2 regions of the Pseudoalteromonas sp. NZS11_1 genome follow, and region 2 is predicted to be linked to the other one. Evidence: riboswitches for the same ligand, from Rfam matches in the RefSeq annotation. Region 2 holds a riboswitch; the other holds the start of a gene.
The links. A riboswitch is a leader RNA that binds a small molecule or an ion and turns the genes downstream of it on or off. The one in region 2 is predicted to bind cobalamin.
Positions count from the first base shown of each region.

Region 1: linked by a shared signal. The riboswitch ahead of I6F44_RS13300 (ABC transporter ATP-binding protein) and the one ahead of I6F44_RS02280 (TonB-dependent receptor domain-containing protein) in region 2 are both predicted to bind cobalamin.

Region 1 covers NZ_JADYXK010000018.1:45,226-51,953, reverse strand. Annotated here, with positions in the region: gene I6F44_RS13330 (DUF3545 family protein) at 1-56, shown strand, start outside; gene ung (uracil-DNA glycosylase) at 164-826, opposite strand; gene I6F44_RS13320 (cobalamin-binding protein) at 823-1,683, opposite strand; gene cobO (cob(I)yrinic acid a,c-diamide adenosyltransferase) at 1,683-2,282, opposite strand; gene I6F44_RS13310 (cobyric acid synthase) at 2,275-3,759, opposite strand; gene I6F44_RS13305 (FecCD family ABC transporter permease) at 3,764-4,768, opposite strand; gene I6F44_RS13300 (ABC transporter ATP-binding protein) at 4,770-5,582, opposite strand; cobalamin riboswitch at 5,831-5,968, opposite strand; gene I6F44_RS13295 (porin) at 6,279-6,728, opposite strand, start outside.
Region 2 covers NZ_JADYXK010000001.1:505,309-512,036, reverse strand. Annotated here, with positions in the region: gene I6F44_RS02280 (TonB-dependent receptor domain-containing protein) at 15-1,844, opposite strand; cobalamin riboswitch at 1,882-2,065, opposite strand; gene I6F44_RS02275 (ABC transporter substrate-binding protein) at 2,129-2,914, opposite strand; gene I6F44_RS02270 (YajQ family cyclic di-GMP-binding protein) at 3,116-3,598, opposite strand; gene I6F44_RS02265 (VanZ family protein) at 3,751-4,104, shown strand; gene I6F44_RS02260 (ketopantoate reductase family protein) at 4,097-4,999, shown strand; gene thiI (tRNA uracil 4-sulfurtransferase ThiI) at 5,040-6,497, opposite strand; gene I6F44_RS02250 (TetR/AcrR family transcriptional regulator) at 6,595-6,728, opposite strand, start outside.

The sequences.
Region 1 (6,728 bases), on a different contig from region 2:
TACAAGAACTAGACTACTTTACAGACAGTATTGCAATTGAAGAGCTCGATTTTTAATTCAATACGCCCCAACTAAACAAAAAGGCTTCCGATATATGGAAGCCTTTTTTAATGCGCTGAAAATAGCTGCATGAGATAAATTTATTATTCAGAGCCCTGGTTATTTACACCTGCCAGTTAATCGGTTTTTCATCTTGGGCTTGTAATAGCTCATTCGTTTTTGAAAAATGCTGACAGCCAAAAAAGCCTCTATGCGCCGAAAGCGGCGATGGGTGCGGTCCTTTTAAAACATGATGGCGAGCGCTATCTATGCCTTTCCCTTTTTTTTGTGCATGTGCACCCCATAAAATAAATACCACACCTTCGCAGTGCTTATTAATATGCGCTATTACATTATCGGTGAATTGCTCCCACCCTAAATGCTTATGAGAATGCGCTTGCCCTTGCTCAACGGTCAATACTGTATTGAGTAAAAACACGCCCTGATCTGCCCAGCTTTGCAGGTACCCATGTTCAGGAACAGCAAAACCGCTGATATCGGTAGCTAACTCTTTGTACATATTTTTAAGCGACGGCGGCAGCTTTTTTACATCAGGCAATACCGAAAAACACAAGCCATGCGCTTGCCCTTCTCCGTGGTATGGGTCTTGTCCTAAAATTACAACGCGTATGTCATTTAGTGCTGTGGCATCAAAAGCACTAAATACTTGAGGTTCAGGCGGATAAACAGCAACACCTTCATTGCGGCGATTAGCCACATACTCTAACGTTTCCTGCATGTAAGGTTGCTGTAATTCACTTTCTAAAAATGTAGCCCAATCGCTCATTGTGTACTCTTAATCTGTTTACGTGATGCGTCTATTTTATCACACATATCCGCGAGTCCATCTAGCATGCGCGGAGTAAAACGATGTAATAAATCGGCATTTACGCTAATAAATTGATCATTTTTAACTGCAGGCACTTCTGGCCACTTTTGCCAATTAACAACCGGCTGTGGCGTTTTTGATTTTTCATCAGGGATAATAATAACTTGTGGCTTAGTAACAATGACATTTTCGATACTAATTTGCGGGTAATCTGTAACGCTCTGTGCAAATACATTACTTACATGGCATGTTTCAATCAGTTGGCTTATCCATGTATTTTTACTTACTGTCATCATGGGCTCAGCCCATAACTGATAAAACCCGGTAATATTTTTTTTATCTTGCTGGCTTTTAACAATACCATTTAGCTTATGTTTAAATGCATTTGCCGCTTGCTGGCTTTGCTTAATGTTCCCTGTAAATTCACCAAAAGTAAGTAATTCATCGGCCACACCAGCGATTGTGGTCGGGTTACTTAAATATACTTTTATGCCCAGGCGCTCTATTTGGGCTAAATCTTCGCTTTGATTTCCGCTTTTCCACGCAATTACTAAGTCGGGTTTAAGCGCCAATACTTTTTCAAGCGAGATACCGTAATAACCGCCTATGCGCTCAATACTTTGGGCCTCAGCAGGATAGTCGGCGTAATCAACCGTGCCCACAATATTATCGCCCGCCCCTATGGCAAATAGGTTTTCGACTATATGTGGTGCAAGCGCGATTATTCGCAGTTTTTTAGAATCCTTGGTCTGCTCTGCAAGTGCACTGCCCGATACACTAAAAAGCAGCAGCCCAATAAAAAACGTTCTAAACATTAGTAATCAAACCCTTCAAGCGCTTTTATACCAGAGTCGAATGCGTGTTTTACATTACGCACTTCGCTTACAGTGTCGGCAAGGTCGGTTAAAGTACGGTGCGCTGCACGCCCTGTAATAATAACTGACTGCATTGGTGGGCGGTTATTAAGCGCTGTTACCACTTCATCTAAATCAACGTAGCCGTAGGTCACCATATACGTAAGCTCATCGAGTAAAACTAAATCAATACTGCTATCAGCAAGCATGCGTTTTGACTCTTGCCATGTTGCTTGGGCAGCTGCAGTATCGGCATCTTTATTTTGCGTATCCCAGGTAAAACCGGTGTTCATTACAACAAACTCAACACCTGCACCTTGTAATAAATTACGCTCGCCACATTCCCATGTACCTTTAATATATTGGCAAACGGCTGCTTTTTTACCATGCCCTACGCAGCGTGCTACAACGCCAAAACCCGAGGTTGATTTACCTTTACCATTGCCGGTAATTACCTGAAAAATACCTTTTACATCTTGTGCTGCAGCAACGCGCGCATCCACTTGTTCTTTTACTTTTTGTTGGCGCTGCTTGTGCTTATCGTTGTTTTGTTCAGTCATTATTGTGTCCTTCATAAATCGAGATAATTTGCTGTATGTTTAAATGCGTTTCGCACATAGTTGCTAATCGTTCTAACTGCTGATCCCGGTGAGTGGCAATACTAATTGGGTTAATTGAGGCACTTGGTTTTACCCACTTTAAAATTTGCGATGTAGCATCGGCTTCATCAAACAAACCATGTAAATAGGTGCCCGCAATGGCGTTATCATCGCTAATAAAGCCATCAAACGTAAAACCATGTGGGTGGTTTTCATCAAAGGTTAAAAATGGCTTATCAAGCGCTGCACCTTGGCTAATCCCTGCATGTATTTCGTAACCACTACAGGGTGTTGATTGGTTATTTAAAAGCAGTGTAGCGGTTATTTTAGTTAATACTTTTTGTGCTGTCAGCGTGGTTTCAAAGTCGCATAGAGCAAGCCCATTCACTTGTTTTAATGACGATTCAATACCATCGGGATCGTTGATTGTACTGCCCAGCATTTGCATGCCGCCACAAATGCCAAGTACTTTGCCACCATAGCGTAAGTGGCGCTTAATTTGAGTGTCCCAGCCTTCATTTTTCAAAAAGGTTAAATCGCCCAGTACATTTTTACTGCCAGGGAGAATTATCAGATCAACGTCTGGGATAGTTTGCGTGTGGCGCACATAATTTATATTAATATTGGGGTGCAAACGCAGTGCATCAAAATCAGTATGGTTACTAATGTGGGGAACAAGTAGCACTGCAATATTAATTGTGGCGTTGGTTACGTTATTATCAATGGCGACGGCGTCTTCAGTATCAAGCGCAAGATCGTGCAAATAAGGTAATACGCCAAGTACGGGTTTGTTTGTATATTCTTCAAGCCAATCAAGCCCGCCTTGCAGCAAACCTATATCGCCTCTAAAGCGGTTTATAACAAAGCCTTTTACGCGCGCTTGTTCTGATTCGCTTAGTAGCGCTAATGTACCCACTAAGTGTGCAAACACGCCGCCTTTGTCGATATCAGCAATGATAATAACAGGGCAATCTACCTCTTCGGCGTAACCCATATTGGCAATATCGTTTTCACGCAGGTTTATTTCAGCAGGACTCCCCGCTCCTTCAACAAGGAGTAAATCAAAGCGTTTAGCTAAGCGGTTATGTGAGGTAATTACCGCATCCATCGCCACTTTTTTATAGTCGTGATATTTGCCCGCTTCCATATTACTAATGGCTTTTCCATGAATAATAACTTGCGCGCCCGTATCGCTATTAGGTTTAAGTAAAATAGGATTAAAATCTATTTCGGGCTCGACTTTAGCGGCTATTGCTTGCAAGGCTTGCGCACGGCCAATTTCTCCGCCATCTTTTGTTACCGCGCTATTAAGTGCCATATTTTGTGGTTTAAAAGGCGCAACCTTTACCCCTCGCTTAGCAAACACTCTGCAGAGGGCTGCAACTAGGGTGCTTTTACCAGCATCTGATGTAGTGCCTTGAACCATTAAGGTTTTCATGGAATTACACCCTTCGCTTTCTAAAAAATAATAAACTTAAAAAGAACACGCTACCAATAGCAGCGGTAATAACGCCCACAGGCAATTCTTGGTTTTTTAGTAAGGAGCGCGAAAGTACATCAACCCACACCATAAATGTACCGCCCACTAAGCTGGTTACTAGCAATCCCGCGATCGTGCCTTGGGAGATAAAAAAGCGCACAATATGCGGTACCATTAATCCTACAAACCCAATACCACCACACATAGCCACCAGCACAGCGGTAATTAATGAGCTTAAAACTAACATAAGTATTCTAAAGCGCTGGACCCTGACACCTAATGTAATTGCGCTTTCATCGCCAAGTAACATGGCATTGAGTTGTCTTCTAAAGCTCAGCATTACAAACGTACACAATGTAATTACCAATAAAGGCAACCAAAGCGTAGCCCACTGCGCACGAGCAAAGCTGCCCAGTGTCCAAAATAAAATAGCGGCTACCGCCTGAGGGTCACTCCAATAAAGCAACAAACTGGTAAACGCACTAAATAAAAACGACAGAGCAACGCCAGCTAATAGCATTGATTCTACCTGTGCACTTTGCTGCCTACCTGCAATAAGAATTAATAAACTCATAGCGAGTAAGCTACCTAATAACGCTGCTGCCGATAACATAAAACCTGCACTAATACCTGCTAGCGACATAAGTAACACCACGCCAAATGAGGCACCCGACGATATACCAAATAAGTAAGGGTCGGCTAGGGGGTTGCGCGTTACCGTTTGTAAAATAAGCCCCGCAATGGCTAAGCCAGAGCCTGCTAAAAAGGCGAGTAATGTGCGTGGCATTCTTAGTTCAAAAATAATACGCGTATTAAAAGACGCATCATTTGAGAGTAAAAAGCTATTAAGTACGTCTTGAAGTGAGGTCTCTGCCGCACCAAAACTAAGTGCTGTAAATAAGCTAAATAAAGCCGCTGAAGCACTTATAAATAACGCAAGTGATTGGTGAGTATTAACAGTGCTCATATTATTCATAACCATAAAAGTAAGTGATATGAGGGATGCTTTGCCCAGATTGCGACAACTGTGGGTGGTTATTTACTTGAGCGCATACACCAAAAACGTCGCCTAGCATGTTTTCGGTTAATACCTCACTTGGCGTGCCTGAATGCGTAATTTCACCATTTTTAATAACCACTAGTTCATCGCACATTGCAGAGGCTAAGTTTAAATCATGAAACGATGCAAATACCGTTACACCCAACGATTTAGCAAGCTCCATAACCTGTATTTGGTATTTAACATCTAAATGGCTAGTTGGCTCGTCCATTATTAACAGTTGAGGTTGCTGGACTATGGCGCGGGCTATCAAGGCACGTTGCTTTTCACCGCCTGAGAGCGACTCAAAGCTTTGATCACTATGATCTTCCAACCCGACTGTATTGATTGCTTGAATGATTTTTTGTTTATCAATGTTAGTTATTGAGCTAAATAGCGATTTATGAGGCGTAAGCCCAAGTGCAATAACATCAAATACGCTTAAGTTAAATTGCGACGGGGTTTCTTGTAAAACAACCGCTACTTTTTTTGCGTACTCATCGCTTTTTAGCTGCCAAATGTCGGTGTTGTTAAATTCTACAACGCCATTACTTGGTTTATTAAAACGATATAGACAACGCAATAAGCTCGATTTACCTGCGCCATTGGGACCAATTAAGCCAACAAATTTACCTGTGGTTATTTTAAGGTTTATTTTTTTTAGAATCGTTTTATTGCCAATACCCCACGATACGTTTTTAACGTTTAGTAATGGTGTATTTAATGGCGTTTGAGTGTGCAATAGTCAGTCCTAGGCTAGGTTAAACTCACTAAAAATGCGATAAAAATACTAATGCACTACAAGAAAAAAATGAGTAAACCCGCTCGTTAAAAAAATTCATACCAATTGCATTAAATTAGTGAGCTATTACAGCAACAAATAAATAGCTTAATAACAAGGCGGAAATTATGACATATAGTTGTTATATATGAATAATTTTTAACAAAGTTAGTAAGTTATTTAATTCGCTAGAAAGATCATGTTTTTAATAAAATTGGTATTATACCATTTGTATCTGACTTACAGCTCAGCTGCTTACAGTTGCGGGAACAGTCGAGGACTCGCACCTCATTCCAAATGAAGCTCTATTATGGGCGGCTAAGTAAATAATTTAAAGCAAAAAAACCGCACTCAAAAGAGCGCGGTTAAAAAGGGAGTGTTTTAACTAGGGCGTGTTGACCTTTGTGGATTTAAATTTGTTCCATCTAGGGGCGATTAAATCGCGGCGCGAGGTTTGTAACCTAGTGGGCTAAGTAAAAACCGAGCAACAAAGAGTAAATCGTCCCTAGAAAGAACCCTGAGGGCAGCGCATGTTTGGTATTTATGCTACGTTATCGCCTATTTATGGGGAATAACCACATTTCACAGACTCTGCCTTGCCTAAAAACCAAACACACTGCTGCAAATTCAACCACCAAAGATAAACACGCCCTGCCGTTAAAACTTGTATTCAATACCTAAGCCTACGTAGTCTTGGTCAACGTTGTTGTCCATATCAAAGCTTGAGTAAAAACCAAATACTTTAATGTTTTTATTTAATTTGTGATCAAGACCAACTGAAATTGCTGACTTATCGTCGCTGTCGTCAAAGTCCATATCTTGGTATTGCACTTTAAATGTGTTGTTACCCATGCTGTAAGCAGCATTTAGCAAGTAACCATCCGCTTCTGCGCTGCCATCTACTGCTTCTTGTGTTTGGTACATTGCGCCCAATTTAAAGTTTTCAACTTTACCCTGGATTGATGCACGCACTACATCGTAGCCATTTACTTCGCTATCGGCTGCAATAGAGGCGTATACCGCGCTCTTTTTAAGTGCAACGTCACCGTAGGTCACTGCCATTGAGTAACCGTTATCAGCGTCTACATCATCTTCAGCTACAAAAGT
Region 2 (6,728 bases):
ATTAATAAATACAGTTAAAACTGGTAGCTTGCACCTGCAAAAAAGCGACGCTCTGGCGTGTTGTAGTAATACACTTCACCCGTTGTAAAATCAGTGTTTGAATCAACAGCGTTATATTCTTTATCAAATAAGTTTTCTACACGAAGCGAAACTTCAATATGTTCATTTACTTGATAATTACCCGCTAAGTTCCAAAGCGTGTATGATCCTAAACGCGTCACAGCACCTTGTCGGTCGCTACGGTATTGCATGTCTAAGCTTGCGTCAAAAGCACCAAACTGTTTTGCAAGTTCCCAGTTAAAAGTACGTTTAGCAACATTACGCAACTCTGCGCCCGTTTCTTCGTCTTCAGCGCTTAAGTAAGCAAAATTAAGGTTGCTATCAAAACCAAAAAACTGCTGAGATAAGCTAAATTCAACCCCTTCGTAGCGTGCTTCATTCAAGTTGATAGGAAAAAAGTTAGAATCTAAAGATATCTTATCTTCAATATCATTTCTAAAAATAGCAACGTCAATACTTGCTATATCAAAATCTACATTTAACCCAATCTCTTGATTTAATGATTTCTCAGGCTCTAAATCAGGATTAGATGAAGGTGGAAAACCAGGAAAAGCCGGAAAGTATAAATCGTTAAATGTAGGTGCTTTAAAGCCAGTGCTTTGGCTTATGCGGAACGTGGCGTCTTCAGATAAATGATAACCCGCAGCGGCTGTATATGTTGTTTCATCACCAAACTGTTCATCATCGTCTTGGCGAATTGTTAAATTAGCTAACACTTTTTCAGCATTGTAATAAGCCCCAACAAATACAGCTAATACATCACGCTCTTGCATATCATACTGCGTTGAACTGTGCGATACATCATCGTTGTACCAGTTAACACCACCGCTAATATTAAGCTCTTCAGATAGTATATATTGACCGTTATAATCAAATTGCACACGTTTAGTTATAAAATCATTTACACCAAATGCTGAGGTATCGTGAGAATCATCTGTTGAAATAGCAATATCAATACTGTGCGATTGGTTAGTGTAGTTTTTACTCCAACCTGCAGAAAGCTGATAGTTTTTAAAATCACCTGTTTCTATAGTACTTGTCGCTGGACTAAAGCGACTGTCGTAATCTGCATAGCCTTCACTGTATTGGCCTAAAAACTTAAAGTCGCCGTAATGTGCATCGGTGTAGTTTATTTTAAAACCAAGGTTTTTATTTTCATAGCCATCTTCATCTGGTGCTACGCCTTGCAGTGCATCAAAGTTATCTGTTTTTTCAAAGCCTGCGTTAAATGCTGTTGTTATATCATCTGATTTTACAGAGCCTGCAACTTGATAATTTTGATAAGAGTCAGAACCAAATGTAGCGCTTAGGGATAAGTTATCCGACTCACGCGTAATAATATTAATAACACCAGCGAGTGCATCAGAGCCATAAACAGCCGCGCGAGAGCCCTTAATAATTTCAATGCGTTCAATACTATTTAAAGGGACATTATTTAATGCTTTTTGACCAAGTGTTGCTGAGCCTGTACGTACACCGTCAATCAAAATTAGCGTATCGCCAGAGCCAGTACCACGAAGTGACACACCTGTATTTTGGCCAAAACCACCGTTTGGATTAACCTGAAAACCAACTCGCGTGCTTAATAAGGTTGGTAAATCGCGTACGTTGCTTGCTTCTATTTCTGCACGCTCAATAACATTTACACTTGCTAAAACGTCATTGATTGATTGCTCAAATTTATTAGCTGTAACGGTTATTTTTTCAATTGATTGCTCTGCGCCAGACACAGAAAATGAAAGCGCAGCAGAAATAGCAACGCCTAAAGTTGTTTTGTTTAACATGATGTCCCCTACCTTTGCCCACCGCAAAGATTTAAGTAAGTAAGATTGCATCAAGGCCGGTCTCCGGACTCAGTAAGCACATCAAAATATGCAATACTTTACCGTTGCGGGGGCAGTGTTGGGCTTGTAGTCATCATGAAAACGCACCAACTTCCCGATTATCCTGCTAAAAAAATCATTACATGAAGTGGCTAGCAAGCACCTTGAAAATATGTCGCTATTGTGAGTATTTTGTTTACAAATGTCAATGGACGTCTATACAGCTAAAACCCTTTAAAATGCAGTTAGGGGTTAGTATAGTTTGAAGAAACTCCATATTTATCAAGTAGCTTCTGAAGTTGTATTTGTGCAGTAGGTAAGCTGATTATTTCATCCATTTTATTACTAGTGATCTTATTTGATTTAGAGTTAACTAAAAAGTGCGTTTTATAAACGGCATCTGGTACGTTACTTTTATAGAGTAAATCCATATTAAAAGTATTTTGATTTTTAAAATATTGGTAAGCAATATTATTTAAAACGCCTACTTCCGCGCGCTTTAATAGCAGCATTTTAACCACATTGAATTCATCAATGGTTAAACTTACTTGATGTGCCTCACTTAAAAATTCGGCATCTGTATTAAATCCAGCAAATTGATACGAGTACCCCAATACCCCAACCTTTGTTAATGACGTAATGTCGTCAAAATAAGCTTGCTCATTTGTATTTTCTTTAAGCGTATAAAGCTCATTTTTGGTAATGGTATAAAATTCGGTTTTTTTAATGTTTTCTTGCGCTGATTGTGGGATCCATTGCAGTGCCATTAAAAATAAAACATCAAAATTATTTTTTTCAACTGACAAAGCAAGCCTTTTTACAGGTAGAGACTTAAGTACGAAGTTAAACTCCTGCTGTGCTCCGTTTAAAATCTTAATAAACTCAGGAGCAAAACCCTGCTTTTTTTGCGCATTAATAATAATGGGAAAGTAGCCATCTTCAACCAGTACATCAATATCAACTGTTTTTGATAAGCTTGGTTTGGTAAATGTAAGCAAAACAAATAACAAAAATAATTGATGAAGTTTCATTTTAATACCTTCTAGTGTGAAGTACTTAATTGCATGTGATTAAATATAATAGCTTAAATATCAAAAAGGAGATTAATACATACGGGAGTATCTAGGCAGCAAAGAGGGATAATAGTGAGATATTTAAAATGAGTAAGTAGCTTCAATCTGTCTGTAAGTATAAACAGATTAAAGCATGCTTAATTTAAAACTATTTATTGATTAATCGCGGAAATTTTTAAACTGAAAAGGCTGACCTAGCTCAGCACTGCGCACTACTTGCATAGCCTCTTGAAGATCGTCACGTTTTTTACCCGTTACACGTACTTCTTCGCCTTGAATAGCAGCTTGAACTTTAACTTTAGAGTCTTTAATGGCTTTAACTACTTTTTTAGCCATGTCCTTTTCGATACCTTGCTTTAAGCCAACGTTACGAAATACATTTTTACCTGCACGGGTAATATCTTGAAGCTCTAAGCTTGATACATCCATACCACGCTTAGATATTTTGTTAGCTAAAATATCAAATAATTGCATAACCTGAGAGTCTGCTTCAGCTTTAAGCTTAATTGTTTTGTCATTTAGCTCAATAGATGCATCAACGCCTCTAAAGTCAAAGCGAGTCTCTAGCTCACGATTTGCATTATCAACTGCGTTTTTAGCTTCGTTCATTTCTACTTCAGATACAATATCAAATGAAGGCATTGGTTTGCTCCTAACTATTTAATCTTAATTTTATGTGGCAATTATAACGCTAAAATTATAAATCTTTACATTTTTCTGCATCTTGTTCAGGTGCGATATTAAATTAGTTTGATATACTTGCGCCTCTTTTTTAAGCGATTTTAGGATTTGTCGTGACAAGGCGTGTTTATCAAGCAATTTTTTTAATCAGCATAGTAGCTTTTACCTTTTTATTTGCCAAAGAAATAAAAGGTGGCGTTGTAAATTTATTTCCTCATGTTGATAAAGTGGCCCATTTTGGGATTTTTTTTATACTAGCCATAATAATGGATAAAGCGTTTAAGCTTCCTTTATATGCGCAAATACTTTTATTGGCAGGTTATGGCGCCTCTATAGAAATAATGCAAGACGCACTTCCATATAGGCAAGCATCACTCGGTGATTTTTTTGCTGATTTTGCAGGTGCCGCAAGCTACTTTTTACTTAGAGTAATTTTTACACCTCGAAAAAAGAACCCATATGGCTAATATTTTAATTGTCGGCGATGGTGCTATTGGCTTGTTACTTAGTCATTTTCTAAGTGCGTCGCATAATGTCAGTGTTTTAACTCGCAAAAGCCCAACAAATACCCGCTTTTATAGTCGAGGTAAGGGTGCATCTAAAAAAATTGACGCACAATTTATTGCATTAAATCAGCTAAATAAAGCGGCTGAATTTGATGTTGTTTTATTTACCGTTAAAGCCTTTCAAGTACTTGATGCATTTACGCAAATAAAGCCTCTTCTACCAAGTCATTGCTCTGTTGTACTTTCGCATAACGGAATGGGTAATGTTGATGAGGTAAATAGCCAGCTAAGCACTCACCAAGCACTCTACTTTTTAACGACGAGCATAGCGGGCTTTAAATCAAACCAATACATTGTGCAGCACACTGGTGAGGGACAAAGTGTTATTGGTGCTTGTAATGAATTAGCTTTTCAAAATAGCGCGCCAATAGCTGATATTTTTAAAGTAATACCCAGCCTAAAGTTTACTAATAACATTCAGCAGCTTCGTTTTGAAAAACTACTCGTAAATATTGCCATTAACCCATTAAGCGCTTTAAGTAATGTAAAAAATGGTGAGTTACGCGCACCTAAGTACAATGCTATAATTTTTAATGCACTCACTGAAGCATGCAATATAGCAAAGGTACAAGGGCTTAATATCCCATTGATTAAAGCACTTAATACCGCTTATAAAATAATGGAATTAACGTCTGACAATTACTCTTCAATGCAGCAAGACGTCGCGCATTGCAGAGAAACTGAAATATCAGCTATATGTGGCTATATTAGCCAACAAGGCAAACTTCACGGTATTCCTACACCTTACAACGATGAGTTGTTTGTCAAAATTCAGGCAAAAAAAAGCGTGGTATAAACCACGCTTATATAAATTCTTAACTTTAAGACGACAAACCTTATGGGCGGTAAACTTTTACCGTTTCAAAGCCTTGTTCGTGCAGCATAAGTGCCTGTAGTTGGCTCATTACGCCTCTATCACAATATAAATAGTAGTCGGTGTCTTTTGGTAAATCACCAAACTTAGTCGCCAGACGGAAGAACGGTAAATAAACCACTTCAACACCGTCGATTGCAAGCGGTGCAGCTTCTTCTTCCTCTGGTGAGCGAATATCAACTACCACAGAGCCTACAGGTAAATCAGCAACCGATTCAGCTTCTTTAAGTTCTTGTTTGGCTTCAACGTCAATATCACGCACGTCCATTATACGTGCGTTATTTACAACGGTATCAAGTACATCAAAGTCGAACTTTTCTTCTTCACCAAGAATAACGTCTATTTTGGCTTTAACCGTTGGCTTTTTAGAAATAACACCACAGTATTCAGGCATTGTTTCTGCCATTTCAGCCGTACCAATTTGGCGAGCAATATTAATAATTTCTTGCTTATCGTGTTGAATAAGCGGGCGTAAAATAAGCGTTTCAGTAACACGGTCAATCACGCTTAAATTCGCTAATGTTTGACTAGATACTTGGCCAATACTTTCGCCAGTAACAAGTGCCTGAATGTTTAACTTTTGCGCAACTACACTACCCGCGCGCATCATCATACGTTTAAGTACAACACCCATTTGGCTGTTTTCAACGTTTTCTAAAATTTCAGCAACAACAGGTTCAAAATCAACCGTTACAAATTTAACTTTATGTGTAGAGCTGTATTTTTTCCATAAGTAGTAGCTTGCTTGCTTAACGCCAATTTCGTGCGCTGCGCCACCTAGATTAAAGAATAAAAAGTGTGTGCGTGCGCCTTTACGAATCATTTGGTAACTTGCTACGCCAGAGTCAAAACCACCAGACATAAGCGAAAGCACGTCTTCTTGAGTTGGCAGAGGAAAACCAGCCATACCAAAATGCGTATGAGAAACAATGTAAGCTTTATCGTCTTTTACTTCTAGGCGTATTGTTACTTCTGGGCGGCTAAGCTTTACGCTTGCGCCTTCGATATGTTGATTTAATCCACCACCAACATAACGCTCTAAATCAGTTGAGGTAAAATCGTGTTGCCCTATGCGCTTAGCACGAACACAAAAGGTTTTACCTACAATAGTATGACCAACTAAAGCGATGGTTTTTTGATAAATATCATCAAGAGTTTCGAATTGTGTTTCGGTTACTTCAATAAATTGAACAATGCCAGGGATGCGTTTAAGGCTATCGATAAAATCAAGGCGAACTTGCGCGTCTTCAAGTTTTGTAACAACTGAAATGTTATCCCAGTTATTTCTTACTTGTACTTTTTCGTCAACACGGCGCAATACAATTTTAATGTTATTTTCTAACACTTTAGTAAAGCGTTTACGGACTGAACGGCTTTTAATGGCTATTTCAGGATGTAGTTTGACGATAAATTTAAGCATAGTTCACTCTTAGACTGCGGGAATTCGCGCTCCCAGGCATTTGGCGCGGGATTATAGCAAAAAATTCAGCGCCTAGGAAACAGCCTATTACTATCGATTAAACTACTGTTGGGGCTTGTTGCGCTAATTCAGTATATTTTTCACGTAGCAGGTTCATTTTATCAATGCTTTTATCGGTACTGTACGCTCTAAATAATGTAAGTACTTTTAAAATGCCATGATATATATCTT